DNA from 2 places in the Paenibacillus sp. Aloe-11 genome. Region 2 is predicted to be linked to the other one. Evidence: predicted binding sites of a transcription regulator. Region 2 holds the regulator's gene; the other holds the start of a gene.
The links. The regulator Rex, encoded in region 2, represses fermentation and respiration genes when NADH is low (regulators of the CRP and FNR family bind a similar motif). The targets are predictions, from matches to a motif close to TTGTGAAATATTTCACAA.

Region 1 (11,131 bases), on a different contig from region 2:
TCACACCTGTTCCCGGAGCTGCCGTCACATTAGCTCCACCACTAACAGACACGATCTCCTTGGGTAATTTCTCCAGCGGTATCACTACCGGATTGGCTATACCGGTAACAGCGGGAACCCGGCTGCTCCTCGTCTTCTCCGCGACAGCTACAGGGGCCTCTGTTCTTAACACCGTTATCGGTTATGCAAGTGCAGGTATTACCATTACCTGAGCCAAGATAACAAGAGCCCCACAGGATTGGGTCCTGTGGGGCTCTTGTTATCTGTATTAAAGGGATATTTTCACTTCTTCTCCGTCTTCCTGAATGTCGAAGGTTTTGACTTGTCCGGTATCAGGGTCTTGAACGAGACCCGTCTCCAAATCAATCTTCCAATCACGCAGCGGGTCATAAATGTAATGACCTGATACGATGGCTTCGGTAAGCGGCCCCCCCTTCGGATGCGGGTTGGAATTTTCAACAGCATAAAGCTTGTTCTCCGAAGTGCGGAATACTGCGATTTCCTTATCATTCAACCGGATAGTCCGTCCAATTCTATTAGGAAAATCCTTACTGTGACCGACAATAAGCCACTCAGCATGTTTAATCATTCGCTTGATTGCTCCCTTCTCCAGGCATGATTTGAATAAATTCACACAACAGACGGTGTAACGACTTCAAATAAGTTCTTACGCGAATCCGCATTATGGATAATCTTTTTCCATGGGTCTTCAACCTGTTGCAATGCAAATTCAATCCGTTCTATTAAAGCTTTACGATTATCTATATCGTGAACGACAGCCTTCTGAATCTCTTCAAGGCCAGTCCGTTCAACCCATTCCGAAGTACGTTCCAGATATTGGCCTGTTTCACGGTAGAGCTGCATCACGCCTGCCACAATATCAATCAATTCAGCATCCGTCTTCACTTTGCAGAGCGAATCAGCCAACCGCGCTTTGATACCGCCGTTGCCACCGATAAAAATCTCCCAGCCTCCATCATTGCCTACAATTCCGATATCCTTCGTACATGACTCCGCGCAGTTGCGTGGGCATCCATTAACCGCTAATTTGAATTTTGCCGGAAAATCCAGTCTCTCGAATTTCCGTTCCAGCACTTCGCCCATTCCCATTGAGTCCTGTGTGCCAAAACGACAAAATTGCGATCCAACACAGGTTTTAACTGTACGAAGCGATTTTGCGTAAGCATATCCCGACGGCATGTCGAGTTCTTCCCACACCTTAGGCAAATCCTCTTTACGGACACCAATCAAATCCAGCCGTTGGCCGCCTGTCACTTTAACAACCTTAACATTGTATTTAAGAGATACATCAGCTATTTTTTTCAAATCCTCTGGAGTGGTAACACCGCCGTACATTCTTGGCACAACTGTAAACGTTCCATCCTTTTGAATATTCGCGTGCAACCGCTCGTTCACAAACCGGGAATCTTCCTCATTTTCATGCGTATCCGGGTTAATCATTCCCAAATAATAATTCAGTGCCGGGCGGCATTTGGAGCAGCCTTCATCATTCTGCCAGCCTAGTACATTCATCACTTCACGTGTCGTTGTAAGTCCCTTGGTTTTGATCGCTGCAACAATTTCATCCCGGCTCAAGGTTGTGCAGCCACATATTCCTTGCTTGGCAGCACTCTTGAAGCTGTCGCCCAGAACATACTGAAGAATTTGTTCAACGACCGGCTTACACCCTCCGCAGGACCGCGTTGCTCCGGTGCATGCTTTAATTTCGTCGACTGTGGTCAGTCCATTTTCATTGATTGCATCAACAATCGCCTTTTTAGTCACACCATTGCAGCCGCAAACAATTTCATCATCAGCCATCGTCTCAGCGGATAAGGTTTTAGCCCCGTCTTTACTGCATCCGGTACCCATAAGCTGTCCATATATCTCATCTGTCATCAACGTTTGCTGCCGTACATATTTCTGAAGACTGGCAGATTCGCTCACATCTCCGAACAGCACAGTTCCAACAATCTTGTTTTCACGAAGCAGTACTTTTTTGTAAGTGCGCTTCCACTCATCCTTCGCTACGATCACCGTATGCTCAGGAGCAGTTATGAATTCGCCAGCCGAGAAAACATCCACCCCTGAAATTTTGAGCTTGGTGGAAACCACTGATCCCGCATAGCCTTCGGTATCTGCACCTGCCAAATGTTTGGCAATTACACTTCCCTGTTCAAACAGCGGGGCAACCAGACCGTAACAGATCCCGCGGTGCTCAGCACACTCCCCTACAGCATATACATCTGGCATGGAAGTCTTCATCAAATCATCGACTACAATTCCACGGTTCGTTTCTATACCACTTTGCACAGCCACCTGAATGTTAGGCTTGATCCCGACGGCCATAACTAGCAAATCTGCTTCCAGCTCGCTTCCATCCGAGAAGCGCAGTCCCTGTACCCGATCTTGACCGTACACCTCTGCAGTTTGCATTTGCATGGCAAATTTGATTCCCTGGCGTTCCAGTTCTGCTTTCAGCATCGCAGAGGCTTCCCGGTCCAGCTGACGCTCCATCAAATCCTCCATCAAATGAACGACCGTTACGTCCATGCCGAGATTGACCAGACCTTTGGCTGCTTCCAGTCCCAACAGCCCTCCACCAATGACCGCTGCCTTTTTATAGGCTTTCGCCGCCTCAAGCATTGCCGTACAATCGGCGATATCCCGAAAACCGATGACGCCCGGTAATTCTTTTCCCGGAATAGGCAAAATAAACGATTGGGAGCCCGTGGCTATCAAAGCTAGATCGTAATCAATTTCCAGTCCGTCCTCAGTATGAATCCTCTTTCTTTCTCCGTCGATGTTCCGTACCATTTTCCCAGTATATAAAGTAATACCTTGATCCTCGTACCATTGCAAATCGTTCAGTATGATATCCTCAATGGTCTTACTACCCTCCAAAACATAAGAGAGCATAATCCTGTTATAGTTCGGATGTGGCTCACTTCCAAGGACCGTAATTTCATATTTATCCGTTAATTTTAAAATCTGTTCGACCGTATTGATACCAGCCATCCCGTTCCCTATCACAACAAGCTTCTTTTTACTGTTTATCATATACCGGTTTCCTCCATTCATTCGACGACATCTCCTGCGTGCTTATGAATATCTGTCTATGCTTTTATTCTAATATAGTGGAGCACGTTATATGTGATTCAAATCACAATGTGGTTTAAATAATAAAAATTAAGGGTTTTCCCTATTCTCATTCAAGGGATTAAGGTAAATATCTATAATAAACTACCATTAATGGTAATTTATTATGATTTCCGCGAATGCATTTACCTTATCTAAGAGACAGAGCAACATCAAGGCCAAAACGATTTACCGAAGGAAGTAATCGCATAGGGAAAACGGAGAGCACGCAAAGGATATTACCCTACTTCAGTCTTGAGGAGGCCTAAGATGATTCGGCCAAAAAGAAACCACCTCTGGAAAAAGGGAATACCCTTTAACGTGCTCCAGAAGCGGTTTCTCTTTATTTTTATAAATTATTGCACTTGATTTTAACATTTCAATATCTTATCGCTTGACCTCCAACAATGATTCTCCCGTTTGCACCCGGCTGCTGCCCAGCACTTTAATTTCCGCATATTGAGCCGTGTTGGTCACAATAACCGGTGTCGTCAGGTCATAGCCCAATGCTTTAATTTCCTCAATATTGAACTCGACCAGCAGTTGACCTTTTACAACCCGGTCACCTTCTGCGATATGCATTTTAAAATGCTGCCCCTTTAATTTAACAGTGTCCATGCCGATGTGAACAAGGATCTCCGTTCCCCCATCCGATACAAGTCCAATCGCATGGCCTGTGCGGAAGGCATTAGCTATCGTTCCATTGAACGGCGAGAGCAATTTGCCATCCTCAGGTACAATAGCAACGCCTTTCCCCATGGCTCCAGTAGAGAACACTTCATCAGATATCTCGGATAACGGTTTGACAGCACCCGTCAGCGGGCTGGAAATATTCTCGTTCGTCAGCGCAGGAGCTGGGGTTCCAGCTTCTTTCTTCTCTTCATGGACTGCAATCATTTCTTTTTCCATAGAATCATTAAATCCAAAGAAATACGTGGTAATGGCTGTGAATACATAAGCTACTATAATGGCAATTACAAATCCGGCAAATCCTGTGCCGAAGAAAATCGGCAGGGATGCCAAGCCCGGTATACCTGGAGCAATGGCCACGGAACCTGAAGCACCCGTGATCGCCCCAGCGATAGCACCCCCGATAATAGCCCATACGAACGGTTTTTTATAGCGGATACTAATCCCGTAGATGATCGGTTCCGTGATGCCAAACAAACCAGTTATCGCCGCAGGCCCTGCAATCGCTCTTACTTTTGGATTTTTAGTTTTAAGGAATACACCCAGTGCTGCACCTGCTTGGGCAAAGTTAGAAGGTGCCATTAATGGTTTCATGGTATCATAACCGTATACCGCAATGTTATTGTACATAATAGGAATAAACGCCCAGTGTAGTCCCATAACTACCAGCAGCTGCCATCCAGCACCCATAATAACCCCTGCTACAATCGGACTCAAATGATATAAGAAAGTGTAGCCCTTAGCCATTCCCAAGCTCGCATATATTCCAATCGGTCCAACCGCAATCAGAGTCAAGGGAACAATGACCATAAGACAAATAAGTGGCGTTATAAAATTTTTCACGCTATCATGAATAACTCTATTCAGGAATTTCTCCAAAATTGATAGCAACCAAACCGCAATAATCACCGGAATAACCGAGGAAGTATAACTCATAAGAACAACAGGAATATTGAAGAACGTAATATCTGCTTTATCGTTATATAAAGTAATAATATTCGGGTATACCAGAGCTCCCGCTACTGCAAGCGCTACAAACGTATTCGCTCCAAACTTTCTCGAAGAAGTGACTGCAATCGCCAGCGGCAGGAAATAAAAGATACTGTCTGCGGCAGCGAACCAGATCGAATAGACACCACCTGTTTTGGTGAGCCATCCCAGCGAGACGAGCATTAATAAAAGCCCTTTCAAAATCCCGGAAGCCGCCAGTGCCCCCAAAAATGGTGTGAAAATACCGGAAATAATGTCCACCGTTTTGTTGAACCAGTTGCCTTCAGTAACAGCGGATGCATTTGATTTGTCGTTATCTCCAATGCTGCTGATCTTTGTAATGTCTTTATACACATCGCCTACCGTATTGCCGATGACCACTTGATATTGTCCGCCGCTTTCGACCACCGTAATGACGCCGGCAATGTTTTGCGTTTTGCTTTTATCAGCCAGCTCTCTGTTTTTTAGTTTAAACCGCAGCCGAGTGGCGCAATGCACCAAGCTGGAGACATTCTCTTCTCCTCCGACGGACGCCAATATATCTTTTGCCAGCTGTTCATTTGACATGCTGCTCGCTCCTTTAATCCCTTTTGGCATATTTCTACGAAAGTAAACGTTTACATGAATGGTAGTAATCCAAAGACTCTACACGCACTCCAAGGAGTACGAAAAGAATATAGAGTCTTTAAATTACACGGGTCAATCGTTAGCGGCTTCTGCCTACCATTCTTTTGATCGTATGTCTGCGTCCCTTAATGGATAGTGCAAGCTGGTAAACGTTCTCAGGAAGAGGTGTTCCGGCATAGCCACCATCTCCAATAGCATGAATATCCGCCCCTGTTTGCTTCATCATGAGTGCGATCCAGGCAATCGTTTGAATATCAGCACCTTCAACCGAACTGTTCAGGAAAGAAAGAGCAAGCGTTCCGGGTTTATACGAATGGACAAATTCTACACATTGTCTGACATGCTCTACGGTAATGCCATGTCTGGAGCCAGGTGCGGGTAACGTAATAACGTCAGCACCAGAATCGATCAGATCCTTAATAATTTCATTGGAAGGTCTCTCGCTCAGCGGATCACCCAGCACCTTCTCAATGGTTCCGTCTTCCCATTTTCCGGCACAGATCAGGATTTTGTCTCCCAGTGTTTCTTTTGCCAGCTTGGTTGCTTCAATGATCCGTTCAAAGGTTGTACCTGCGGAAGGATTTCCTCCAAGTACGATAAAGTCAGCTCCAATCTCCAAGGCACGCAGGAAGTTCTCCCTGGAAGCTACTCTTCCTTCTTTGGCCTCCACGTACTGCTCTCCCGCTACCTGAGCATCAGGGCTTGGGCATTCAAAATAAATGCCGAGCGGAACTCCAGCCCATTCTTTGACTTGCTTGAGACTATACGGCTTCTCGGCCAGCTTGCCGTGCTTCATTTCACGCAATCCAATATTGGATTCTTCCTTGATCATATCAAAGCCGTTCAGCATAACCATATCTGCGCCGTAGGCAGCCTGGATTTCCGCATTGGTAACACCATCCACCAAACCGGTGTTTATCATTACAAGATGTTGTCCCATAATGACGCGTCCTTCAGAAGCCAGGATAGACTCTTTCAAATCTGCTGCGCTAAATTTCAAAATATCGCTTTTGGTGCTGGCAATTAATCTCTTTACCAATGTAATCTCCTCCATATCATGTATGTTTGTATAAGTGGTTGTTTATCAGCATAAATGCTGTTCCTCGATGTCGGATATCATCTTGATGCGGTCGCCATGACGGCCTCCTTCAAACTCAGCCTCCAGCCATGCTTTCACAATCATTTTCGCCAATTCGCTTCCAACGACACGCGCACCGAATGCAAGAACATTCGTATTGTTGTGCTGCTTGGACAATTGCGCGGAATAAGGCTCGCTGCATACCACGGCCCGGATTCCCTTGACCTTGTTGGCCGAGATGGATATCCCCACGCCTGTGCCACAAATCAGAATACCTGCATCAGCTTGCTTTCCGACTACAGCCTCTGCAACGAGTTTCCCATACTTTGGATAATCGGTTCTTTCTGAAGTTTTCGGTCCGTAGTCCATGACCTCATGACCCAGTTCATTAACATAAGCGGAAATAATCGCTTTAAGCTCTATAGCCACATGGTCGCTTCCAATAGCAATTCTCATGGCTCTATTCCTCCCCAATTTAAATATTTTTCAATCTGTTAACAATGGCTTTGTAAGGCTCATCTTTGCCAAACAAAGTGGAAGTCCCCAAAACGAATCCTTCAACGCCGTAGTGTGCCAATTCGTTGATCTTCTCTTCGGAGATCGCACCGTCTACCACGATTGTGAAATTCAGTCCTTTTTCATGCTTGTATGCTTGTAATGCTTTAATCTTGTCGTTCACGAAGGTTAAATAGGTTTGACCTGCAAAACCGGGATTTACGGTCATGACCAACACATAATCGACCATCCCAAGCAAAGGTTCAACCGAAGCAATGGCTGTTCCCGGATTAAGAGCAATCCCTGCCTTGATCCCCCTGCCAACAATTCGGTCGATTGTGCGCGTCGGGTGCATATCAGTCTCTGGATGAAAGTAAATGATGTCTGCACCCTTATCGGCAAACAAATCAATATAGGCGGAAGGATTATCGATCATCAGATGCACGTCCACTGTTTTTTGAGTTTGTTGGCGGATGTATTCCAAATCCTGAAGTCCCATTCCAAAGTTGGGGACAAATTTACCGTCCATAATATCGATATGATAAATATCCACATTGGCTTCTTCCAGTGCGTTTACTTCGTGTTCCAATGATCTGAAATTAGCGCACATCATGGAAGGACATAATAGCATACTCATTAATAATCACCCTTCTTAAGAAATGGAGTAAACGATTACTCAAACGGCATAATAGAATTTTTCCTTCCCTCAAAATTTATCAGATTGTTTCTTATGCCCTTCGGTTATGAATAAAATCAGGTGGGATAACGTTTACCCAATAAAGACAAGAAAACAGTTCATGGCTTGGATTCATCACTTGTTGCTTGCTTACAACATCATATTGATTTTGGTGTCCGTTTGGGTAAACGATTACATTTAGCATAATTAAAATTATCATTTTCTGATACTGTTGTCAAACCATTTTTTGTTGGAAATTCTACGGGAAAGTATACAGCCTGATAAAGTACACCATCTCACTCTATGAGAGGTAGTATAAAACCTATGCTTACCTCTCCCGTAGCTAATCCAAGAATTCCCATAAACCAACATACAACTAGGTGGTACTACGTTGGATCAACCGTACGGGGACAGAATAATGTTGCTCCCGTTCGATCTTTTCTCCATTCAGCATACGGAGCAGCATATTGCATGCATTATCTGCAAGTGTTTCTTTATCTTGTTCTATTGTAGTCAACGGTGGATTGCAGTATTGGGAAATTGTATCATTATCAAAACCTACTATTTTGACTTCATCCGGAACCTGCACTCCGTATTTCTGTAATGCGAGCAATGCGCCCAAAGCCAACCAGTCATTGGTAGCAAATATACCGTCAAACCGAAGTTTTTTCTCCAAGACGCGCTCAATAGCCGCCTGCGCGGTTTCCAAAGTAGGCCCATCATTTCGAACTGCAACCAAGCGGTCCTCTGATGGGTACAGTCCGTGCTTTTGCAGAGCATCTTTATACCCGTACAGACGCTCATTAACAGAGGAGAGATTGTTTTGCTTGGTCAGCAGTAAAATTTCCTTGCAGCCTTTGTTAATCAGCTCCTCTGTCGCCAAAAATCCACCCTCATAATGATTGGACTCGATAAAAGCCACATTCGTATTAATCTTCGGCCGACGGTCAATACATACAATCGGAATGGGCCGTTTAAGCAATTCCGCGGAAAGCTCCTCCTGTCCCGAAATACAGACCAGACCATCTACCATTTTTCCATCCAGAGTTTTCAGATACTCTCGTTCCTTCTCTGCATCTTTAGCAGTATTACATATAATGGTAGAGTATCCTTGTTTAAAAAAGAAGCTTTCCACTTTTTGTACAATGACTGAAAAAAATTCATTATTAATATCCGGCACCAAAACGCCAATCGTCTGCGATTTACTCATTCTCAGGCTTTTGGCGATACTATTGGTCTCATATTGGTACTTTTGGATAACTTCATTAACCTTCTGTCGCGTTTCCTCAGAGAAGCGGCCATTCTCGTTAATCACACGGGAAACCGTTGCTACAGAAACCCCACTCAATCTGGCAATATCTTTTATTGATATTTGATTTTTGTTCATAATTTCCCTCGAATAATCATATTGAGTAATCGTTTTCCTATTTGGAGATTAGCATAGTCTTAATATTGATGTCAACTTACACAATAGCATAGAACGAGGTTTTCGCAAAAATATGTGGAGACGGCAAATCATCATTCCGTTTCATGAGTAAATAATTCCTTTACAAGGAATACTTTATGGACAACCTGTTTATTCTACGGGGAAATGAATTGAATTGAATGGTTTGGGGGGCATCATCATGTGGTCCAAAATAGTACCTTTTATTCCAAGCTGGGTTACATTATTTCAAGCCGGCCTCGCGTTAATTTTCCCATTAGGGATTTATTATATAAACAATTCAATTTATTCACTTGTGGGCAGTAAGGGTGCAATTTCCAAGCATCCTCCTGACCGTTCATCTGCCAATAAAGATCACAAAACGCATGCTGATCAGCAGCAGGAACCAGACTCCAAAATTACAGGGGATTATGATACTGACTTGAAATTGATCCAAGCAGCTATAGGCGAGAATAGTGATGTGCATTTTCGTGAGTTCATGGTGAAAAAATTTCATGCACGGTCCGTGTTAATCTTCATCGAAGGCATGCAGGATGAAGAGCTTATGAACAAGCAAGTATTGCAGGTCTTAATGTTTGAGGGCCAACAGGAACAGCCGGAACGTATAAGCAAATCTTTTATAAAAGAAAGCTTGATGCCACTTACGCAAATTAGTGAAGTTACCGATATGGAGGAACTGCACGAGTCTATCCTTTTAGGCAATACCGCACTATTGATTGAAGGAATGAAGGAAGCACTGCTGGTGGGGTCCCCTAACGGCTCTGTTCGATCCGTGAATGAACCAACCTCTGAAGCATTACTTCGTGGTCCCAGAATTGGCTTTACGGAAGTATTAAGTGAAAACACTTCGATGCTTCGACGTCAAGGCTTAAATAAAAGTTTGGAATTGAAGAAATTCCAAGTCGGAAGCAGAATCAAAAAAGACCTGGTTATCGCGTACATTAAGGATATTGTGAATCCGGATCTTCTAGAAGAAGTGAACCACAGAATTTCAAAAATAGACATGGATTTTTTGGCTGAATCCGGTTATGTAGAACAACTTATTGAAGACAATTACTTAAGTCCTTTCCAGCAGGTTCACAACACAGAGCGACCCGACCGTGTCATTAATGCGTTGCTGGAAGGAAGAATAGCCATTCTGCTGGACGGGACTCCTTTTGCACTTATTGTCCCGGTGACCTTCAGTATGCTGCTTCAATCTCCCGAAGACTATTATGAGCGCTGGATTCCGGGGTCACTTTTACGTTTGCTGCGATTTTTCGGAGCTTTCATAGCACTGATGGGTCCTGCTTTGTATATCTCTTTTATATCGTTTCATCCCGGTTTGATTCCGACCAAGCTGGTTATTAGCATTATTCAAACTCGTCAAGGAGTCCCTTTTCCATCCGTCATAGAAGTCATGATTCTGGAAATTTCGATCGAAATCCTAAGGGAAGCCGGCATACGATTGCCTAAGCCTGTTGGTCCTGCGATGGGCATTGTCGGAGGTTTGGTCATTGGCGACGCTGCTGTAAATGCGGGCATTGTCAGCCCATTCCTGGTCATTGTGGTTTCAGTTACTGCTATTTCTTCGTTTTCGATACCGTCATACAGTGCGGGCATCAGCTTGCGCCTTTTACGTTTCGTCGGAATGCTCTTTGCAGCAGTTCTGGGCATGTTCGGTACCATTTTGTTCTTCCTGTTAATTTGTATCCATATGACGAAATTGAAAAGCTTTGGCGTACCGTATGTGACTCCCTTCTCCCCCATGCGTACAAGCGATTGGAAGGATGTATACATCCGGGCTCCTTTATCTAAGATGAAACGAAGACCTATTATGATGAAAACTCAGCAAAGCAAGCGCAAATCATAGTACCCTGAGGATGGAGGAATTATGGTGTTTACACGCTCTGATGATAAGATCACAACCAAGCAGGCCGCCGTTTTCCTGACCAATACGGTGCTCGGGGCAGGGATTTTGACACTGCCAAGAGGTGTGACTAAAACAGTACAG
Region 2 (19,136 bases):
CTCATCCGTCATATCATACAGTTGGTATTTCAGGGAAGAACTCCCTGCATTGATTACGAGAATTTTCATATCCGGTCACCATCCTTGTCGTACTTAAAGAACCCTTCGCCCGATTTTACGCCCAGATTACCTGCACGCACCATTTTCTTCAAGACGATGGACGGACGATATTTCAATTCGCCGAATTCGCGGAACATCCGCTCCAGAGCGGCCAAAACGGAATCCAGACCAAAGCGGTCAGCCATTTCCAAAGGACCGTTTTGGAAGCTGTAGCCGATTCGCATAGCATCGTCGATATCTTCAGCGGAAGCTACACCCTCTTGAAGCACATGTGCTGCTTCATTGATCAGCAAGCAAATGATACGGCTTGTTACGAAGCCTGGGGATTCATAGATCATAACCCCTTTTTTCTCTACTACTTCTTCAACAAACATTTTAGTGTTCTCAAACGTATCGTCCGAAGTTTTCAAGCCACGAATAATTTCTACAAGATCAATGCGGGATACCGGATAAATAAAGTGCATGCCAATCACACGCTCTGGATACTTGGTCGAGCTCGCAAGCTCGGTCAGGCTCAGCGTGGATGTATTACTTGCAAGAATAATGTTGCTTGGACACACATGGTCCAGCTCTTGGAAAACGGTTTTCTTCTCGTCCAGGTTTTCTGTAATGGTCTCAATGACCATATCACAACCGCCAAGCTCCGCCAAATGGGATACTTTTTGAATGCGGGATAAAATCAATTTCTTCTCCGCTTGAGTGATTGCCCACTTTTCCAGCTGTTTGTCCAGACTCGTTTCAATCATATTGTAGGCGTAGTCTAGTTTCTCTGGTGTCTGCTCTACCAGCAGCACATCAATTCCTTTGGACGCGAGCATTTCAGAAATACCTTGGCCCATGGTGCCGCCGCCGATGACGCCGATTTTTTTAAATTGCATGTTTCTTAATTCCACCCTTTCCTGGTCATTCTCATATATTGTATCCTTCTTTGTCGAAAAATACATGTTTATGTTCCAATAGATAATAATATCTTAGCACGGACTAAAAGTAAAAAAAAATAACCAGCATAAAAAATTATGCTGGTAATAAAGCATTTTCACTAAATTGACATCTAAATTGGTCTCCGGACAGTGTTTCTTCCTTCATCAGGATGTCAAGAGAGTTGTCGAACACAGGGCGATGCTTCTCAAGCAAGTCCAAAGTTCGGGTATGAAGTCCATCCATAATCTGGCTGTTTTCCCGCATAAGTTCTTCTTTTGTTACCATATCCATGTTAATAATCCCAAGTGAAGTCAAACCGGAGGTCATCATTGTATGAACGATATTCAGCGCCTGCTCAAAATCATTACTTGAGCCTGTACTGCGACCGCCATAGTAGATTTCCTCCGCTACAGCCCCGGCGAGGGAGATCATAATCTGCTCCTCCAGGAACTGCTTGGTATATAGATAATGCTCTTGCTGTGGATTGTGACGCACATAGCCGAGCGCTTTCCCGCGTGGGCTGAGCGCAACCTGGCTCACACTGCCGGGACGAACGATTTCGGCCATAATAGCATGTCCCAGTTCATGAATGGCTACACGCTTTTTCTCTTCCAGCGTTGATTCACGGTCCGTTTTCTCGCCCATCATCACCTTGTCAATGGCCATCGACAGATGTTTCTGGGCAATCATCTTCTCTTCCTGTCTCATCGCATAGATGGCCGCTTCATTCATGACGCTTTCCAGCTGTGCACCGGAAAAGCCATAGGATTCTTCAGCAATTTTGTCCAGATTCGCATCTTCCTGAATCGGTTTATTTTTGGCATGGATTTCCAGAATATGAAGACGACCCTTTTTATCGGGCAAATCCACTTGAATATGACGGTCAAAGCGTCCTGGACGAGTTAAAGCACTGTCCAGCATTTCTTTACGGTTAGTAGCCGCAATAAGCAAAATACGTGGCGTATCCGTTGAATAAATGCCATCCATTTCTGTCAGCAGCTGATTCAGGGTCTGATCATACTCACGCTGCTGTCCACCCTCACGCTTACCGCCAATTACATCAATCTCATCAATAAAAATAATCGCATTTTCCTTCTTTTCCTTAGCGGCACGGGTGCGCGCCTCGCGGAACAGCTCACGGATACGGCCTGCACCCACACCAACGTACATTTCAACAAATTCACTGCCTGAGGCAGCAACAAATACAGAATTGGTATAATGTGCAGCTGCCTTCGCCATCAATGTTTTCCCGGTTCCCGGAGGGCCTGTGAGCAAAATGCCTTTTATCGGACGAATACCAAATTTGGAAATTTCATCATGCCGATTCAAAAAGTCCATGGCCTCGCGCAGCTCCTGCTTGGCGCTTTCTTGTCCGCCGATTTCTTCAAAGGTCAGCTTGTCCGGGCCATTTTTTTTACGTTTACGCTCTTGACCGGCACCCACAGCCAAGCCACCGCGCGCATGCATGAGCATCAACAAGCCGCTGATCATGATACCTACGATCAGCAGAGGGATAATGTTCACCCCAATAAAGATGAGAAATATGATAGTTACCGGCACAATGCCGATTAGTGCTTCCTTGATCCATCTAGGCATTAGGCCATACCCCCATTTGCTGAGATTGACGTGGCAAAACGATAAACTTGGTCGCTTTACCTTCGCTGAGTCGGATATAGACATTGTTCGAATCCATATCAGTATCAGCCTGAATACCCGTCTTTTTCTTTTTCATCTGCTCAACGGTAGATGAAATTTGAGTATATTTTTTATTTTCCATCGCTTCCGCTACGGGGAACATAGCCTCAGACCACCATTGATTCAGTGCTGAATTGGAATGATCTGCAATGTCCAGCTTGATGGTACGGCTACCGATGATGGACTGTCCTTTTTGCTTAACTACATTGACCAATCCGGCCACATCTGCCTGTGGCTTGAGATCCAGTTTCAATACAACCTCTTCCGGTTTAATATCTATTTGAGCGCTTGTCACGCCGGGATATTGAGTAACCAATGTTTCCAGAGGATTTTGCATTGTAACCTGACGGTAAATGAACCATCCTCCAAACAACAGCGATGCTGCCAAAACTGCCGCAACAACGATAGGAACTACACGCAATTTCAAATAACATCCTCCTCTCAAAATGTAAAACAAAGAAGAAACGGGACGAATGTCAACAACAACCAGACTTATGATCTTGAACTTGCAGCAATCAGCAAGCTTTTTTCTATCATATTTGTCTATCACTCAGAAATATAGTATATCATATCGTATATTGAATATCGAAGGCAATGTGTGGGGAAGTTGAGGTTAGGCAAAATCATTGGTTATGGGTGGGTGGGGGAGACGCTGCGTGTAGGATTTGATCTTGCGATCGCTGTTGCCATGGGATTCTCTTGATGGTATAAAACATTTAAAGGTTAGAATCCCATGGCAAAGGCGAACGCTCCGCTTCTCCAGATTCAAATCCTCCACTCCGCTGCTGCCCGCCATAAAGATGAATTTTGCCTTAGCAGGAAAGTTGGGTAGGTAAGGATGCTTCGCTGGCTTTCAGCCAAGCTCCGCAGGGTTGGTAGTTAAAAAGACGTAAATACGAATTTCGTCGTATTTACGTCTTTTTTTATTTTACTTCTGATGTCTAGATTTATTTCCCTATTTCGGCTTTCTTTGCGTTCTTTCAGTTACTCCTGCTTTTACAATACATAATCCTTTATAGGAACATCATGCCGCCGTCGATCAGAGGGGATTGTCCTGTCATGTAATCGGAATCCGGACCTGCCAGGAAGGAGACGAAGGCTGATACATCTTCCGGTGTAGAGAGACGACCAAGCGCAATTTTGCTGCCGAATTCCTTGGTGGCATCGCCTATAGCTTCGCCTTTGGAGGCCGTAATTTCTTTATCAATTCCACTCCACATCGGAGTTTGTACAATACCGGGACAGTAGGCGTTGACTGTAATGCCATATTGCGCATATTCCTGAGCCGCGGTTTGTGTTAATGCTCGAACTGCAAATTTAGTTGCAGAGTAAATGCCCAGATTGGCGTTACCGACATGACCTGCCTGTGAAGAGGCATTAATGATTTTACCCCCATGACCCAGCTCTCTAAATTGGGCTGCGGCCGCCTGAATGCCCCACAGTACACTGGTCACATTGATATGAAACAACTTATCAAAATCAGCCAGTGTAACATCTTCCAACAGCTTGGCAGGAGCAATCCCCGCATTATTCACGATAACATCAAATCCACCGAGTTTGTCAGTTGTCTCCTTGACGGCGGCAAAAACCTGATCCCGGTTGGAAACATCGACTTTAAGCGCAATCGAGCGCCCTCCTGCCTTTGTAATTTCATCAGCCACACTTTTAGCCGTTTCTTCATTCAAATCTACGACTGCCACGGCGAAGCCATCTTGACTCAGACGTAAAGCGATAGCCCGCCCAATCCCTTGACCTCCACCTGTTACCAATGCAACTTTCCCATCCATTTTTCCCATGTTCATGAATCTCCTTTGGTGAATAAGTAGTCATGATAACATAGCCACAAAATTATGGGTTACGTTAGTCCGCATCTATGATTAAACCATTTTTAGGAAAAAATTATTATGATATATGTAATAGACTTCATATTTAGACTCTTTAAGGGAAATTCAAGCAAGCTTGAAAGATACATGTGGAGCCACTCGCAGGCAAGATGGTGCTTCCCATCGCTGTCATTCCATGATACATACTAATCAAACATAAAAACTAAAAAACGTAAATACGATTTAAATCGCATTTACGTTTTTTTCTTAGCTTTCAATCATTCCAAGCTATATAAACTGAGTTTAAAAGTTAAAAATCCGGGAACAAGATTGACAGATGTAAAGCTCAAAACGGAGACAAGCGCAGCCCGGCGTCCGTAACACCCCCTACCCTCAACTCCCTGGTGTTTGGAGTGACTTCATGGCGGTCAGCCAGCGGAGTGGGCCATTTGAATCTGAAGAAGCGAAGCGTTCGCCTTTGCTATGGGATTCTTACCCTTGAAATATTTAATATAATAAAGAATCCCGTAGCAATAGCGATCGTAAGATCAAATGGACTGCGCAGCGCTCCCAAGCTCTCCTGGCGCTCCCAACACTCCAAAACCACCAATCCCCACCTCAACATCACTCTAGTAATTAGGCAATGTATACTTTACCCCTGTCGATCCCCCATCTGAGAAACGGTAAAAGGTATAGTTATGATGGCTTCCATCATTGTAAAACAGCTGCCACACATATTCGCCATTGAACACACTTGGCTGGAGGCTCACGATCTCTGCATCTGGAAGCTGCTGCTCAATAATTGCCGTCATTTTCTCCTCGTCGACTCCGTTTTTCAATAGCTCGGTATGGACACCACTATTATCTGCGGCAGGTACATTAGGCTGTCCCTCCATTTTTTGAAAGGGAACCCACACCATTATATTTTCATTTTGGGCATTTTTCCCTTGAACTACCCAATATATCTGACTCCATACTGACTTCCATGTACGAGTCGTGCTGACCAGACCACCCGATTGCTTGGCCTTTATGATAGCGGCATTCCTCTCGGCCACCTGGTCTTGCGTAACATAAGAATAATACCAGAACATGCTGACCAGGATCAGTATCACGGCCAAAATAGCGACCGCTATCCATTTTTTCTTATTTTTCAAAACCTGTGCTTCCTCTCTAAGGGGATGTGACACCTGAATTAGCGCGACAGCAGCCCTTCAAAGGCGGCTTGTGCCTCATGTTTGATGCGTTCCTCGTCCATCGTCAGGCACTCACCGTTTTTCACGACCTGACGACCGTCTACCCACACATGGGCCACATCCTTGGCACTTGCAGAGTATACAGCATGGGAAATAAGGTCCGTACGCGGCAGGAAATGCGCCTGATTCAGATCCAACGCGATAAAGTCAGCCTTGTTGCCTGCTGCCAGCACTCCCACCTCATTTAAACCAATCGACTTCGCGCCGTACTCGGTTGCCAGACGCAGTGCTTCATTCGCAGGAACTGCCGTAGGATCACCGGATACTCCCTTATGAATGAGAGCAGCCAGACGCATTTCCTCAAACATATCCAGATTATTATTGCTGGCAGGACCATCCGTACCGAGCGAAACGGTAACCCCTGCACGCAGCAGCTCAGGCACTCTTGCTACACCACTTGCCAGCTTCAGGTTGCTGCCCGGATTATGGGAAACCGCTACACCACGTTCAGCCAGCAAGGCTATTTCCTCGTCGTTCAAATGAACGGCATGGGCAACAAGCGAAGGACGGGAGAAAAAGCCGAGCTTATCCAAATGTGCAACTGGACGCAAGCCATAATCACGTACGTTTTGCTCAACTTCGGCAATAGTCTCGGACATGTGGGTGTGCAGCGGTAAATTCAAATCATGCGCAGCCTGTACAAATTTTTCGATAAATGCAGGCGGACATGTGTATGGCGCATGTGGAGACATCATTGTTGTAATGCGACCATCCGCCTTGCCATGCCAGTTACGTGCAAAAGTCACAGCCTCAGCCAGCTTGATTCGCTGCTCCTCCTCTGAGCATAATCCAATCGCTCCACGCATCAGACTCGCACGAATGCCTGACTCTTCAGCTACACGAGCCACCTCATCCATATGATCGTACATGTCCAGGAAGGTCGTCGTACCGCCTTTCAGCATTTCCAGCACAGACAAGGAAGTACCCCAGTATACATCTGAAGCTGTAAATTTGGCTTCCATCGGCCACATTTTCTCCTGAAGCCATACTTGAAGTGCCAAATCATCGCCATACCCACGCAGCAGTGACATCGCCGCATGACCATGCGTATTAATCAGACCTGGTAAAAAGAGCAAGCCTTTGCCGTCAAATGCTTCTGTATCTTCCTCTCCTGCAGGCAAAGTCTCGCCAATGTAAGTAATCCGGCTATCCTCCACAATCATATAGCCATGGATTACCCCGGCTTCAGGTCCGTTTACGGCAAAGGAGCCGTTTTTAATCATCCATTTATTCACTGTCATCTTGCGATTCTTCCTTTCCATCCTCTAAATAATAAGCGAGGCTTAGCAAATCGGTTGTAAAATCTGTGGTATGTACCCGGATGTTGTCCGGGGTTTTCAGAATGATCGGTGCAAAGTTCAGGATCGCTTCAATACCACACTCAATCAGCTTGTCGGCCACGTGTTGCGCTTCGAAATCCGGTACAGTAATAATCCCGATCCGAATATTTTTTTCTTTCACAGTCGCCTCCAATTGATCCATTGGCTGAACGACCAGCGTATTGATCATCGTTCCGGTCTTCTCAGGAACAGCATCAAATACGGCTACAATTTTCATATTGTCTTTTAAGTAAGCATTATAATTCGAGAGGGCTTGCCCCAGATTACCTGCTCCGACCAATGCAACGTTGATTTGCTGGTCAATTTTTAGGATATGACGTATTTTTTCAATCAGATAAGTCACATCATAGCCGATACCCTTTCGGCCAAAATCTCCAAAGTATGCGAGATCCTTGCGGATTTGGGCCGGATTCAAATTCAGCCTTTGCCCCAGATCCTGGGAAGAAACCGTAGCCACTTCCCTTTTGTTCAGTGCATTCAGATAGCGTAGATATACGGGCAACCTCCGTACAACTGCCTCAGAAATTTTTTCTGATTTCATACTTGCTCCCCCTAATTGTAACGGACATGTCTCATGTCCGTCCGTTATGCCTCAGTCTCCGGGGCGGATTGGAGCCATTCAGAGATGCGGGGCACCATTTGCTCCGTCGGCATATGCTCCATTTTTGGTCCCGGTAATGAGTACAAAAAGTGCTTTCCGTAATAGGATTCGATGACACGTGTATCGTAAACGATGACGACCCCGTGGTCGCTCGCTGTACGTACCAAACGCCCGAACCCCTGTTTAAAGCGAATGACTGCCTGTGGAACAGACAGCTTCATAAATGGATTTTTCTTCTGCTGCTGCAGCAGCTCGCTTTTCGCCTCCAGCAACGGGTGATTCGGCGGTTGAAACGGCAGACGGACGATGGCCAAACACGTCAGCGCCTCGCCTGGAATATCAACACCCTCCCAGAAGCTGCTGGTTCCCAGCAATACAGAAGCCTTGGCCTCCTGAAAACGCCGGGTGAGCTTGCTGCGGCTCCCACTGTCTACACCCTGTCCCAGCACAGTGATGTCGCTGGAAGACAATGCCTCTTTGAGCGGCTCATACACTTGCCGGAGCATACGGTAAGAGGTAAACAGAACGAGCATTCTCCCCCGGGTCGCCTGTGCAGTCGCGCCTAGCGAGCTGACAAGCATATTAACAAAATGCGCATCTCCTACACTGCCCTTTACACTCGGGAAATCGCGGGGAATGACCAGCAGCACCTGATCCCTGTAGTTAAAGGGTGACGGGAGCTGCGAAGTCATCAGCCGTCCCTCATCTGCAGCTTCCTGCAAACCGAGCTGATCGGTCATGTACTGAAACGATTTATCCACCGACAAAGTAGCTGAGGTCAGAATAATGCTTCTTTTTTTGTCAAAAAACATTTCTTTCAGCTGGCGGCTCACATCTACAGGCACTGCATAAAATTGCAATGATTTACTGCGGAATTGCCCACTCGCTTCAAGCCAGTAGACGGTCGTCTCATCATCAAGACGTATAAAGAGACGCAAATTCTCCTTGATTCCGGCTAAATCCTTGAGCAGTCCTGTAATATCCGTAATAAGGCTGTCAGCCGCATAATCATCATATTCTTCCTTTACGTCCAGCATGAGCTTGTCACCCTTGCGCAAAATTTCGCTTAGTGTGACATTTAACTGATTTTCCAGCGCAGACGCTTGATCCCACTTGGCAGGCTTGGCCGACGGCTTGAGACGAGAAGAAAATTGTCCTGTTTCACCCGGTGTCGCATCACTTCGCTCCGGCAGCATACCAAATAGCTTGTCGCTCAGCAAATCCCATGTTTCCTTGACCTCCAGCACAAGCGGATATAGCTGGTCGATGATTGAAGCCCAATCTGCCGACTTCTCATGTCCAGACTTCACCAACTGCTGACGCAATGAAGGCAGCTGTCCATTCTTGCTGTCTTTGAACAGTCTGGTCAACGTATGAACGAGTGTGAAATATTTCATATGCATGCCCAGATGCTTGCCAGCGACCTCCTCCAGATGGTGTGCTTCATCAATGACCAGATGCTCGTAGCTTGGCAACAGCTGATGGCTTGCCTTGACATCCGTAAACAGCTTGGAATGATTCGTAATAACCACATCCGATATTCCCGCCTCATGACGCGCACGATGATAAAAGCATTTGCGGAACCACGGGCAGGAGCGGCCAAGACAGGACTCGGAATCACTTGCTACCGTTTCCCAAAAATCTCCGCCACGATTGCTCAGATTCAGTTCTTCATCATCACCGGTTTCTGTCAGCGTCAGCCAGACGATCATCTGAGCCGCCGTTATTAAATCTTCCTTTGGTGTTGCGAAGTCTCTTCTGTTTATTTTATGTTCAAACTTGCGCAGACACAAATAATGCCCCCGACCCTTAAAAATGGCAGCCCGGAACGGAAACGGAATCACCTTCGTCAGCATCGGAATATCGCGCTCGCGCAACTGCTCCTGCAGATTGATGGTATGCGTACTTACCGTAACCCGCTGTCCATATTTTACACTGTGATACAGTGATGGAAGCAAATAACCGAGGGACTTGCCTGTCCCTGTACCTGCCTCGATCAACAAATGCTTGTCTTCACTCAGCGCCTGATTTACATCCTCTATCATTTGTACCTGCGCTTCGCGCTCCTCGTATTGGCTCAAGGATGAACGCAATTGATTTCGCACATCATCCATGTATTCCTCAAAGGAAACACCCGACAGCGGATTCGGATCATCTTCTCTGCGCGGAGCTGCCAGCTCTGTCCAATCCTCCACCTTCAGTGCAAGCTGACGATAAAACTGATGCCCATCCAAATCCTGAATGGGATCAAGCTCTTTCTCTTCACGCACCCCGTCAAGAAACCAGCCAAGATCACTGTCTTCCTCTGCAAACAAATCGCTGAGCCGCTGTATCGTGATTAAAGGCAACGCTTGAAGCTCAGCCAGACACTTTAAGAACACCTCAGCCGTAGCCAGCGCGTCACTGTCTGCTTGATGGGGGCGATCATGAGCCAGCCCGAACTCAGAAGAAACAAATCCGAGTTGATAGGAGGAGAGCGATGGAAACATGATTTTCAGAAAATCCATCGTATCCAAAATTCTGCCGCTAAACGGCAGGTATCCGCACCGATCTAAAGCGTTTTGCAAAAAATTAAAATCAAATGCCACATTATGACCGACCAGGACAACATCATCCAGCAAAGGGACAAGCTCCATCATCATCTCTTCAAGTGCAGGAGCATCCTTGACGTCATCGTCTGTAATTCCGGTCAACCCCGTAATAAAAGGCGGAATGGGTCTGCCAGGGTTCACATAAGAACCGTAAACACGGGAAATGCTGTTATCATGATCTATAATTGCAAGTCCGACTTGAATGATGTCATCCGCGGACTGGGTGCCTGTCGTTTCAAAATCCAATACCGCAAATTTCATTCGGGCTTAATCCTTTCTTTTGACACATACAAAAAATAATAACTCTGTATAACAGCATATCAGAAGATCGCCTTTTTGGAAATTAAGACAGCCAAAAAAGACGATGCACACGCCGCCTGGGAAGGTGGGCATGCATCGTCTTACCCGGTGTCTGACAACAGCTACATCCAGGTCATCATCGAGCTGTCGTAGCGAAGCATTTCGGTACCGAACAAACAGGCTTCCATATTGTGCAAGGGCTCGGGCATCGCAGGATCAAGCTGGTGCGCGAGAGCAAAACATTTTTGCGCAGCCGCTACGTCAGCCTGTTTGGCCATCAGACAGCCAAGCGCGTTATAGATGGCCGCCTTGAGTGTCGGCTGCTCAGTCAGGTCAAGCACCTGCTCAAAATGGCGTACAGCCTGCGCTGTATCCTCCAGTTGAAAATACGCCATTCCTAAATACATACGACTTTGCCAGCTGTTCGGAAAATGCTGTAATACCTGCTCGAACTGTTGAATTGCCTCAGGGTACATAAGCAGTTGATAATATCCTTGTCCCCGATTATAGGCAGGCAGCTCTTTTTCAGGCTGTTCCTTTCCAGTTAGCTCCGTGTCAGACATATCGGACTCTGCGGAAAAACCGGCCGCTCGCAGGCAAACCATTTTTTCCTCAAAGGCCAGCCATTCATCCATAATTCTGTCACTCATTTTCCGCAGCAAGCTCCAATGCTGCAGCAGCTCCTGTTTGCGCGAGCCTTGGGCTGATGGGTAATGCTTCACGATATCATCTAACATGCTGTTCATTTCTGCGAATACATGCTGGAACATGTGCATCCCGCCCTTACGAAAGATGGATTAGTACACTCACATTTTTCGCCTAAAGGGCGGGTTTCATCCGCACTCCCATTCATTACATGATCGTAGCGTGTACTTCCTTATTCGCCGTCTGAGCTGGTTTATTATGCTCATCCACGAATACTACAGTCGGTTTGTATGTTTTTGCCTCCTCATTTGACATCGAAGCGTAGGAAATAATAATGACCGTATCACCAGGCTGCACCAGACGCGCTGCCGCACCGTTGAGGCAGATCACGCCGCTGCCACGCGGTCCAGGGATAACATAGGTTTCCAGCCGCGCTCCATTGTTATTATTCACAATTTGAACCTTTTCATTTTCCAGCAGATCGGATGTCTCCATCAAATCCTCATCAATCGTAATACTCCCCACATAATTAAGATTGGCTTCAGTCACCGTCGCCCGGTGAATTTTCGATTTCATCATCGTTCTAAACATGGGAAAGCACCTCCGCTTTCTGTAATCTTATATTGTCAATCAGTCGGGTGTTCCCAAATTTCACAGCCAGCGCTACAATGATGTCCTCTTCAACATCACTTAGCCGCTGCTCAGGAAGAATTGGCTCCAAGCCGGGAAAAGTTAATATTTCAATGTAGTCAATGTCCGCCAAAGGCGAGGAAGTAATGGTGGACTCCACCATTTGGTGTATCTGACGAATCGTAAACGTATTTCGGACAACATCCTCGCTCACTTCACGCACCTTGCGCAGTGACCGGGACAGCACCAGTGCCTGCTCCCGCTGCTCTGCACTCAAATACACATTGCGCGAGCTCAGCGCCAAACCGTCAGCCTCTCTAACGATAGGGCAAGGTATAATCGTCACATTCATATTGAGATCGGTCACCATCTGCTGGAGCACAGCAACCTGCTGCGCGTCCTTCATACCAAAGAAGGCCAGATCAGGATTGACCATGTTAAACAGCTTCGCTACCACTGTCGTCACACCATCAAAGTGTCCTGGACGTGAAGCGCCGCACAAGCGTTCGGTCAAGGCGGATACGTGAATCTTGGTTCGGGTTGGCTGTGGATACATTTCTGCTACAGTTGGCAAAAACACAATATCCACGCCCTCACGCCGTGCTACCTCCAGGTCACGTGCTTCATCCCGAGGATAGCTGTCCAGATCTTCATTAGGTCCAAATTGAATCGGGTTGACGAAAATGCTGAGCACCACTGTATCTGACATTTCACGCGCCTTTTGCATCAAGCTCGCATGGCCTTCATGCAAATATCCCATCGTCGGCACAAAGCCGACTTTATGCTGCTGCTGCACAGAGGCAGAATCATTTACCACTTTTGCTCCATTTGCGCCAAGCTGGCGACGTTCAGCGATAGCCTGTCGCAGCTCGGCCACTTCTCTTACGATGATCATGACCGGGATTCCACCTTTTCCTTAGCTTGTTCCTGTGTCTGTCCTTTAGCCTTACCGTACAGAGCTTCCACGACACGGTCATCCGCACTGAACACATGCTCTTCAGCCGGAAAGGCCCGTCCCTTCACATCGCTCACATATTGCTCAATACTGCTGCGGATCAAGCCGCCTACATTGGCATAGGTTTTGACAAAGCGCTTGCTGTAATAAGGCGATGCATATTGAATCAGATCGTGGTAGACCAGCACCTGGCCGTCGCATCCGCGTCCAGCGCCAATGCCAATGGTCGGAATGGATAGTTCTTTGGAAATGGCAGTTGCGACTTCCTCAGTCACCAGTTCCAGTACAATGCCAAAGGCTCCCGCCTGCTCCAGTGCCTTGGCATCCTCCATCAACCGACGTGCGTCTGCTTCGTCCTTACCTTGAATGCGATAGCCGCCAATCTGATTGACTGCCTGTGGTGTAAGACCGATATGTCCCAGTACAGGTACACCTGCCCGAACAGTCGCTTTTACGACATCGGAAATTTCCGCTCCGCCTTCCAATTTGACAGCATGCACATGTCCTTCCTGCATCAGACGGCGGATGCCCTGAAGGCTTTCCGATACGCTGCTGTGGTATGTCATAAAAGGCATGTCCGCTACGATAAATGTATGCTCCGCGCCTCTTGCTACCGCCCGGGAGTGGTACACGATATCGTCCAAAGTTACGGGAATGGTCGAATCGTAACCAAGAACCACATTACCCAGTGAATCACCCACTAGAATCATGTCTATTCCCGCCTCCTCGGCTATTTTAGCCGATGGATAATCATACGCGGTCAGCATACTGAGCGGAATGCCCTCCTGCTTCATTTTTTTCATTTTCACAATATTCAGTGCTTGTTTTCCCGCCATTGCGAATGGCTCCCTTCCATCTTTTTTTTGGCACAAAAAATAACCTTTTATGAACGCCTGCATATGTGCGTCATTAAAAGGTCCGAACAGCCAAAAAAGACACTCATTTTGAGATCGTCCCTTCTGTCTCGGTCCTGTTCGGCTCAGAGCAGAATCCAACGTAACCTTCAAATGAAGTTATGATGGTTTTACAAACTTGCTAAAGTAGAGCATGTGCCCTTGGAGTGCAGCTCGGACCGTCCGATGCCGCCTCCTGCACAGTATAACAAAAAACATCCCATTTTTCACGTGAAGTTTTGCACAGGGAACATAGCGATTCCGGGCGCTATTCACAGCTATATTCGCTCTTACAATTGTATATCGCCTGAAATGACCTGAATTCGCTCTCCCTGATCCGTTTCTACCACTAGTGCCCCTGATGGGTCCAGACCAACGGCTATACCTTCCACCACTATTCCTTGTCCGGTATGAGCTCGTACGCTGCGGTTTATCGTTACCGATAAAGCCTCCCACAGCATGGCTATCGGCTGGAAACCCTGCTCCGCATACAACCTGCATAGCTGCTCCATCTCTTCCAGCACCGCAGCAATCAATTCAGTGCGGTCAATTTCACGCCCTGCTTCTATTTTCAAGGATGTTCCCAACTGAGTTAATTCTTCAGGATAATCATCCGTATTCAAATTCACATCAATGCCGATGCCGGCAATACAATAGCGGACCCGTTGATCCTCGGTTGCGGATTCCAGCAAAATACCGGACACTTTGCGGCCATGAATAAGCAGATCATTGGGCCACTTGATGCCTGCCTCCACACCCGTCAGCCGACGAATGGCCCTGCACACCGCCACACCTGTAAGCAGTGTCAGCTGGGGAGTAAAGCCTAGGGGCTGGGTGGGACGCTGCACAATGCTCATCCAGACGCCTTTGCCACGAGGTGAAAACCACTTCCGACCCAAACGTCCCCGTCCTGCCGTTTGCTCCTCCGCCAGCACTACTGTCCCCTCCGGCGCCCCCTCTTCTGCCAAACGCATGGCATCCTGCTGAGTGGAGACCGTCGAATCCAGAATAACGATACGTTGGCCGAACGATTCGGTATTCAATGCACGTGCCAGCTTGGAAACCTCCAGTCGGTCTGGATGGGACACCAATCGGTAGCCACGACGCGAGGAGGCTTCAATGGTGTAGCCCAGCTCACGCAGCTTGTTAATCTGCTTCCATATGGCCGTACGGCTGACCGAGAGGCGGCGGCTGATTTCCTCACCCGATACATAATCGGATGCCCCCTCCTCCAGTATGCCTAACAATCTTTCATGATTATTCATTACTTATCACCTGTTCTGTCACCTGTTTCGTCACCCGTTTCGCTTCCTGAAGCAATGCTTCTGTTTCATTCGGTATATCTCCGCAGGCGGCAGCCAGTAAAAGCCATTCCATCGTCTGTCCCAGCCAAGGCCCACCCCGTCGATTCATCGCTTGAACCAGTATATTTCCTGTAATGTTTAAATCCTTAATACGAATCACTGCAGCTTGCTTTGTCCATGAATTGGCCAATTCTGCCATCCGTGCCACATGCTGATCTGCCTCCAGCGATAATCCACGAAATGAAGCAGGCAGTACTTGATAAACCTCAAGCCAGTCTGAAGCGGTATCCCGTCCCAGCTTAATTAATAGTTGAATCCAGTTGCGGCGGAGTGCCTCATCGCGGCTGTCGTCATGTTTTTCAGAATCGGAGTCACCAGCTATTGCAACAGCACGGCTGACTAGCTCGGTCTCCCATTCCAGCAGATGAACCAGTCGCAGACGTACAGCGTTGGAGAAGGTCCAGGCTCTCAGCAGCTCGTCCGCCGCCTCTGAGGTCAGTCTGCAAGACAACAAAAGCAGGCCCCAACGCAGTTCATCCGGTAGCTGCACGATCCCGCCAAGCGCGTCCCCTTCACATTGCTCCCAGGGAACCGACACCTTTGTACAGGCCAGCAATCCGCTCCGGCTCAGCATGTCCAGACCGCGTAGCGGGTCCGGTCCGGACAGCATCTTTTCCAGTTCGACTCGCACGCGTTCCATCGCTATATATCGAAGTCCTTCTCTACGTCGAATCATCCCTTTCCAGGTGTTGAAAGCGATGCGGAAACGGAAAACAGAGGCAAAACGGATGCAGCGCAGCATCCGCAATCCGTCCTCCTCAAACCGTTCCTCGGCTCGCCCCACACAACGGACAAGAGCAGCTCGCAAATCGGCTTCTCCTCCAAACGGGTCCACTCGCTCTCCATATTCATCCATCGCGATCGCGTTCATGGTAAAATCACGGCGCATCAGATCCTCCCGGATCTCCTTCACAAAAGCAACTTCCGTTGGGCGGCGGTGATCAGCGTAGCCGCTCTCCGTACGAAATGTGGTTACCTCGAATGCATGACCGCCCTGCATGACCGTAACCGTCCCATGCTGAATTCCTGTCGGAATGACATGAGGGAACAGGGCTATGACCTGTTCCGGTTCAGCCGAAGTGGTCAGGTCCATGTCATGAATAGCGCGGCCTAATAGTTCATCCCGTACACAGCCGCCAACCCAGTAGGCCTCGTGGCCTGCTGTCGTAAGTGTATGTATGACCTCTTTGCCATGAAGAGCCATCTCTTGATCCGCATATTGCCAGGTATTTGTCTTCACAGGGTTTCCCCCTTTGCAAATATTCAATAAAAAAACGGACGCGAGTCCGCCTCCTTAAACGCAGATCGGTTTAAGCTCCGGCACCTCGCGTCCCAACACACGGTAATATATTTCTTCGTATTGACGGCTAATCAGCTTATCACAGAAAACAGTGCGAGCACGTGTCAGACAGGCTTCACGGAAACGCTCTGCCATCACTTCATCGGATAACAGCTCGACTGCATATTCAGCCATCGCCTCGGTGTTGCCAATTTCAGCAAGATATCCCGTACTTCCATGTACAACAAGTTCAGGTATGCCTCCTGCCTGAGAGCCAACGGTTGGCACCCCGCAAGCCATGGCTTCCAATGCAACCAGCCCAAAGCTTTCTTTTTCCGAAGGAAGCAACAGCACATCCGCCATGGAAATAACCTGTGCAATCTCATCCTGCTTACCCAAAAAGAATACCTTATCCTGTAAGCCTAATTCTTCGATTTTACAGCGGATTTTAGGAAGCTCCGGCCCTTCCCCGACCAGCAGCAGCTTCGAAGGTACTTTTTCCTGTACTCGTGCAAATATATCCAATACGTCTGCCACCCGTTTGACAGGGCGGAAATTGGAAATATGCATCATGATCTTTTCATCCGGCTGGGCAAAATCTCTCCGCAGCGAAGCCGCATCCCTTGGATAATACACCCGTTTGTCGACAAAGTTGTAGGTCAAGTCAATGGGCCGTGTAATCTCCAGGGCATCTATCGTCTCACGAATCAAATCCTTGGATACTGCGGTCACAGCGTCGCTTTTGTTAATCGCCAGTCGAATCAGGTCCTTCAACGATTCATCCTGCGCCAGCACCGTAATGTCCGTACCGTGCAGCGTGGTCACCACCTTGAGGTGATCGCCGACCATTTCCTTGGCCAAATAAGCGCATACCGCATGTGGTACGGCATAATGAACATGAAGTACATCCAAATTCTTCATTTGTGCAACCTGAGCCATTTTTGTCGCCAACGACAAATCATAAGGCGGGTATCTGAACACATAATAATCGTTAACCTCAACCTCATGATAGAATATATTTTTTTGGAATGCCCCGCCTAATCTGAACGGAATGCTGTTGGCAATAAAATGAACCTCATGCCCCTTCTCGGCCAGCAACTTGCCCAGTTCTGTCGCTACTACGCCGGAGCCACCCAGCGATGGATAACAGGTAATTCCAATTTTCAATTTGTCATTCAAGTTAAGCTGCCCCCCTTCCGTTCATCAGTAATGACTTTTAATAATAGTGATCCAAATACAGTGCACATCTCTGTCCGTTTTACGTTGGATTCTGTGCATTCATATGTCAAGAAATTTATAAATCCTTATGTGAATAGCTTAACCAGATGAGGTGTTTTGGACGCAAAGCCCTCTGCATATGGAATCAGCTTGCGCTGACCGAGCAGAGAATCCCGGGCTTTCACGCGCTCCACATAGCCCTGATTTAACGGCGTAGCTACCGTGTCCTTGCCCGGTGCAGCCTGAAATTGCGAAGCATAGCTTAACAGCGATTGCTCCTTGGCTTCATAGTGCTCAGTGATGTCCACGATCAGGTCCGTTCTGCCGATGTCATTAATAAAATAAAAATATAATTGCTCCACCAGCACCGCAGGTTTTTCCGGCATAAAGCGTCGTAGCTTGGCGTTAAACACTGCTTCTTCCACCAGCTTGCTGCACATCACATGATCGGGGTGCCGATCCTCCCAATACGGAGCAAATACGACTTTCGGAGCATGACGCCTGATCTCTGCTGTAACTGCAGCTACATGCTCAGGTGTCACATATAATCCACGGTCAGGCAGTCCGAGATTCGTACGTACGGCAAGCCCCAGCGCTTTCGATGCCTGCTCAGCCTCTGCCATACGAGTATCCACATCCCCATTCGAGGACATTTCAGCTCTTGTCAAATCGCACACGCCCACCTTGAAACCAGCAGCTGTATGCTTGGCAATCGTGCCTCCCATGCCAATCTCAGCATCGTCGGCATGTGCTCCAAAAATCAGTATATCCAGCGTCATTTTATATCACCCAGCTCGCCAATACCCGGTTTATATTTATGTACCAGCTCACGCCACGCAAAATCACCGCGATCCAGCGCTTTAACCAGTATCTCAGCTGTTGCAACATTGGTTGCGAGAGGAATCCCCTGCACGTCACACAGACGCAGCAGCGCGCTAATATCCGGCTCATGCGGCTGTGCCATTAACGGGTCACGCAAGAATATAATCATATCCATTTCGTTTTGCGCAACCAAGGCCCCAATTTGCTGGTCTCCCCCAAGCGGCCCTGACATGAAACGGTGAATTTGAAGCTTCGTTTGCTCCATAATGCGCAGACCTGTCGTACCTGTTGAATACAATTGATGTTCTGTGAACACATGCTCATAGGCTGTTATAAAGTTAACCATTTCATCTTTTTTACGATCATGCGCTATAAATGCAATCTTTAACATTCGAAATTCCTCCTGCCTCATTCTATATTTCCGTTCATCAATTCATTCGCATTTTTCTTAATCAATGTAATGCTCAAACCCGTATACAAGTCCTGGCTGCTCCATGACCTTTTGAATACCGATTTTAACACCAGGCATATAGCTTGCCCGCTCATAAGAATCCTGACGGATTTTAAGGGATTCTCCAAAGCCTCCGAATATCACTTCCTGCTGCGCAAATACGCCGGGAAGCCGGACACTGTGGATACGAAAGCCCTGATAGTAGCCGCCACGTGATCCTTCCAGTAATTCCTCCTCTTCCGGGTTGCCCTGTCGCAGCTCCTGGCGCTGCTCCGCAATCAGTTCTGCCGTTTTA

Region 1: the regulator Rex is predicted to act here: its motif matches at 3,152-3,169, upstream of nirB (nitrite reductase large subunit NirB).

The regions. Positions count from the first base shown of each region.
Region 1 is NZ_JH601042.1:66,821-77,951, reverse strand. It holds partial or broken gene WG8_RS02180 (exosporium glycoprotein BclB-related protein) at 1-212, shown strand, start outside; gene nirD (nitrite reductase small subunit NirD) at 269-589, opposite strand; gene nirB (nitrite reductase large subunit NirB) at 631-3,060, opposite strand; gene WG8_RS02165 (beta-glucoside-specific PTS transporter subunit IIABC) at 3,526-5,385, opposite strand; gene WG8_RS02160 (DUF7916 family protein) at 5,525-6,484, opposite strand; gene rpiB (ribose 5-phosphate isomerase B) at 6,530-6,979, opposite strand; gene rpe (ribulose-phosphate 3-epimerase) at 6,999-7,655, opposite strand; gene WG8_RS02145 (LacI family DNA-binding transcriptional regulator) at 8,071-9,081, opposite strand; gene WG8_RS02140 (spore germination protein) at 9,320-10,990, shown strand; gene WG8_RS02135 (GerAB/ArcD/ProY family transporter) at 11,015-11,131, shown strand, end outside.
Region 2 is NZ_JH601056.1:48,366-67,501, forward strand. It holds gene WG8_RS13635 (acetate/propionate family kinase) at 1-69, opposite strand, end outside; gene WG8_RS13640 (3-hydroxyacyl-CoA dehydrogenase family protein) at 66-938, opposite strand; gene WG8_RS13645 (AAA family ATPase) at 1,075-2,577, opposite strand; gene WG8_RS13650 (hypothetical protein) at 2,570-3,103, opposite strand; gene WG8_RS13655 ((S)-acetoin forming diacetyl reductase) at 3,690-4,472, opposite strand; gene WG8_RS13660 (cell wall elongation regulator TseB-like domain-containing protein) at 5,129-5,653, opposite strand; gene WG8_RS13665 (amidohydrolase) at 5,692-6,993, opposite strand; gene WG8_RS13670 (redox-sensing transcriptional repressor Rex) at 6,980-7,633, opposite strand; gene dinG (ATP-dependent DNA helicase DinG) at 7,678-10,545, opposite strand; gene WG8_RS13680 (tetratricopeptide repeat protein) at 10,707-11,354, opposite strand; gene panD (aspartate 1-decarboxylase) at 11,437-11,820, opposite strand; gene panC (pantoate--beta-alanine ligase) at 11,813-12,754, opposite strand; gene panB (3-methyl-2-oxobutanoate hydroxymethyltransferase) at 12,751-13,650, opposite strand; gene WG8_RS13700 (biotin--[acetyl-CoA-carboxylase] ligase) at 13,998-14,972, opposite strand; gene WG8_RS13705 (CCA tRNA nucleotidyltransferase) at 14,965-16,311, opposite strand; gene bshA (N-acetyl-alpha-D-glucosaminyl L-malate synthase BshA) at 16,366-17,529, opposite strand; gene bshB1 (bacillithiol biosynthesis deacetylase BshB1) at 17,655-18,347, opposite strand; gene mgsA (methylglyoxal synthase) at 18,344-18,781, opposite strand; gene dapB (4-hydroxy-tetrahydrodipicolinate reductase) at 18,839-19,136, opposite strand, start outside.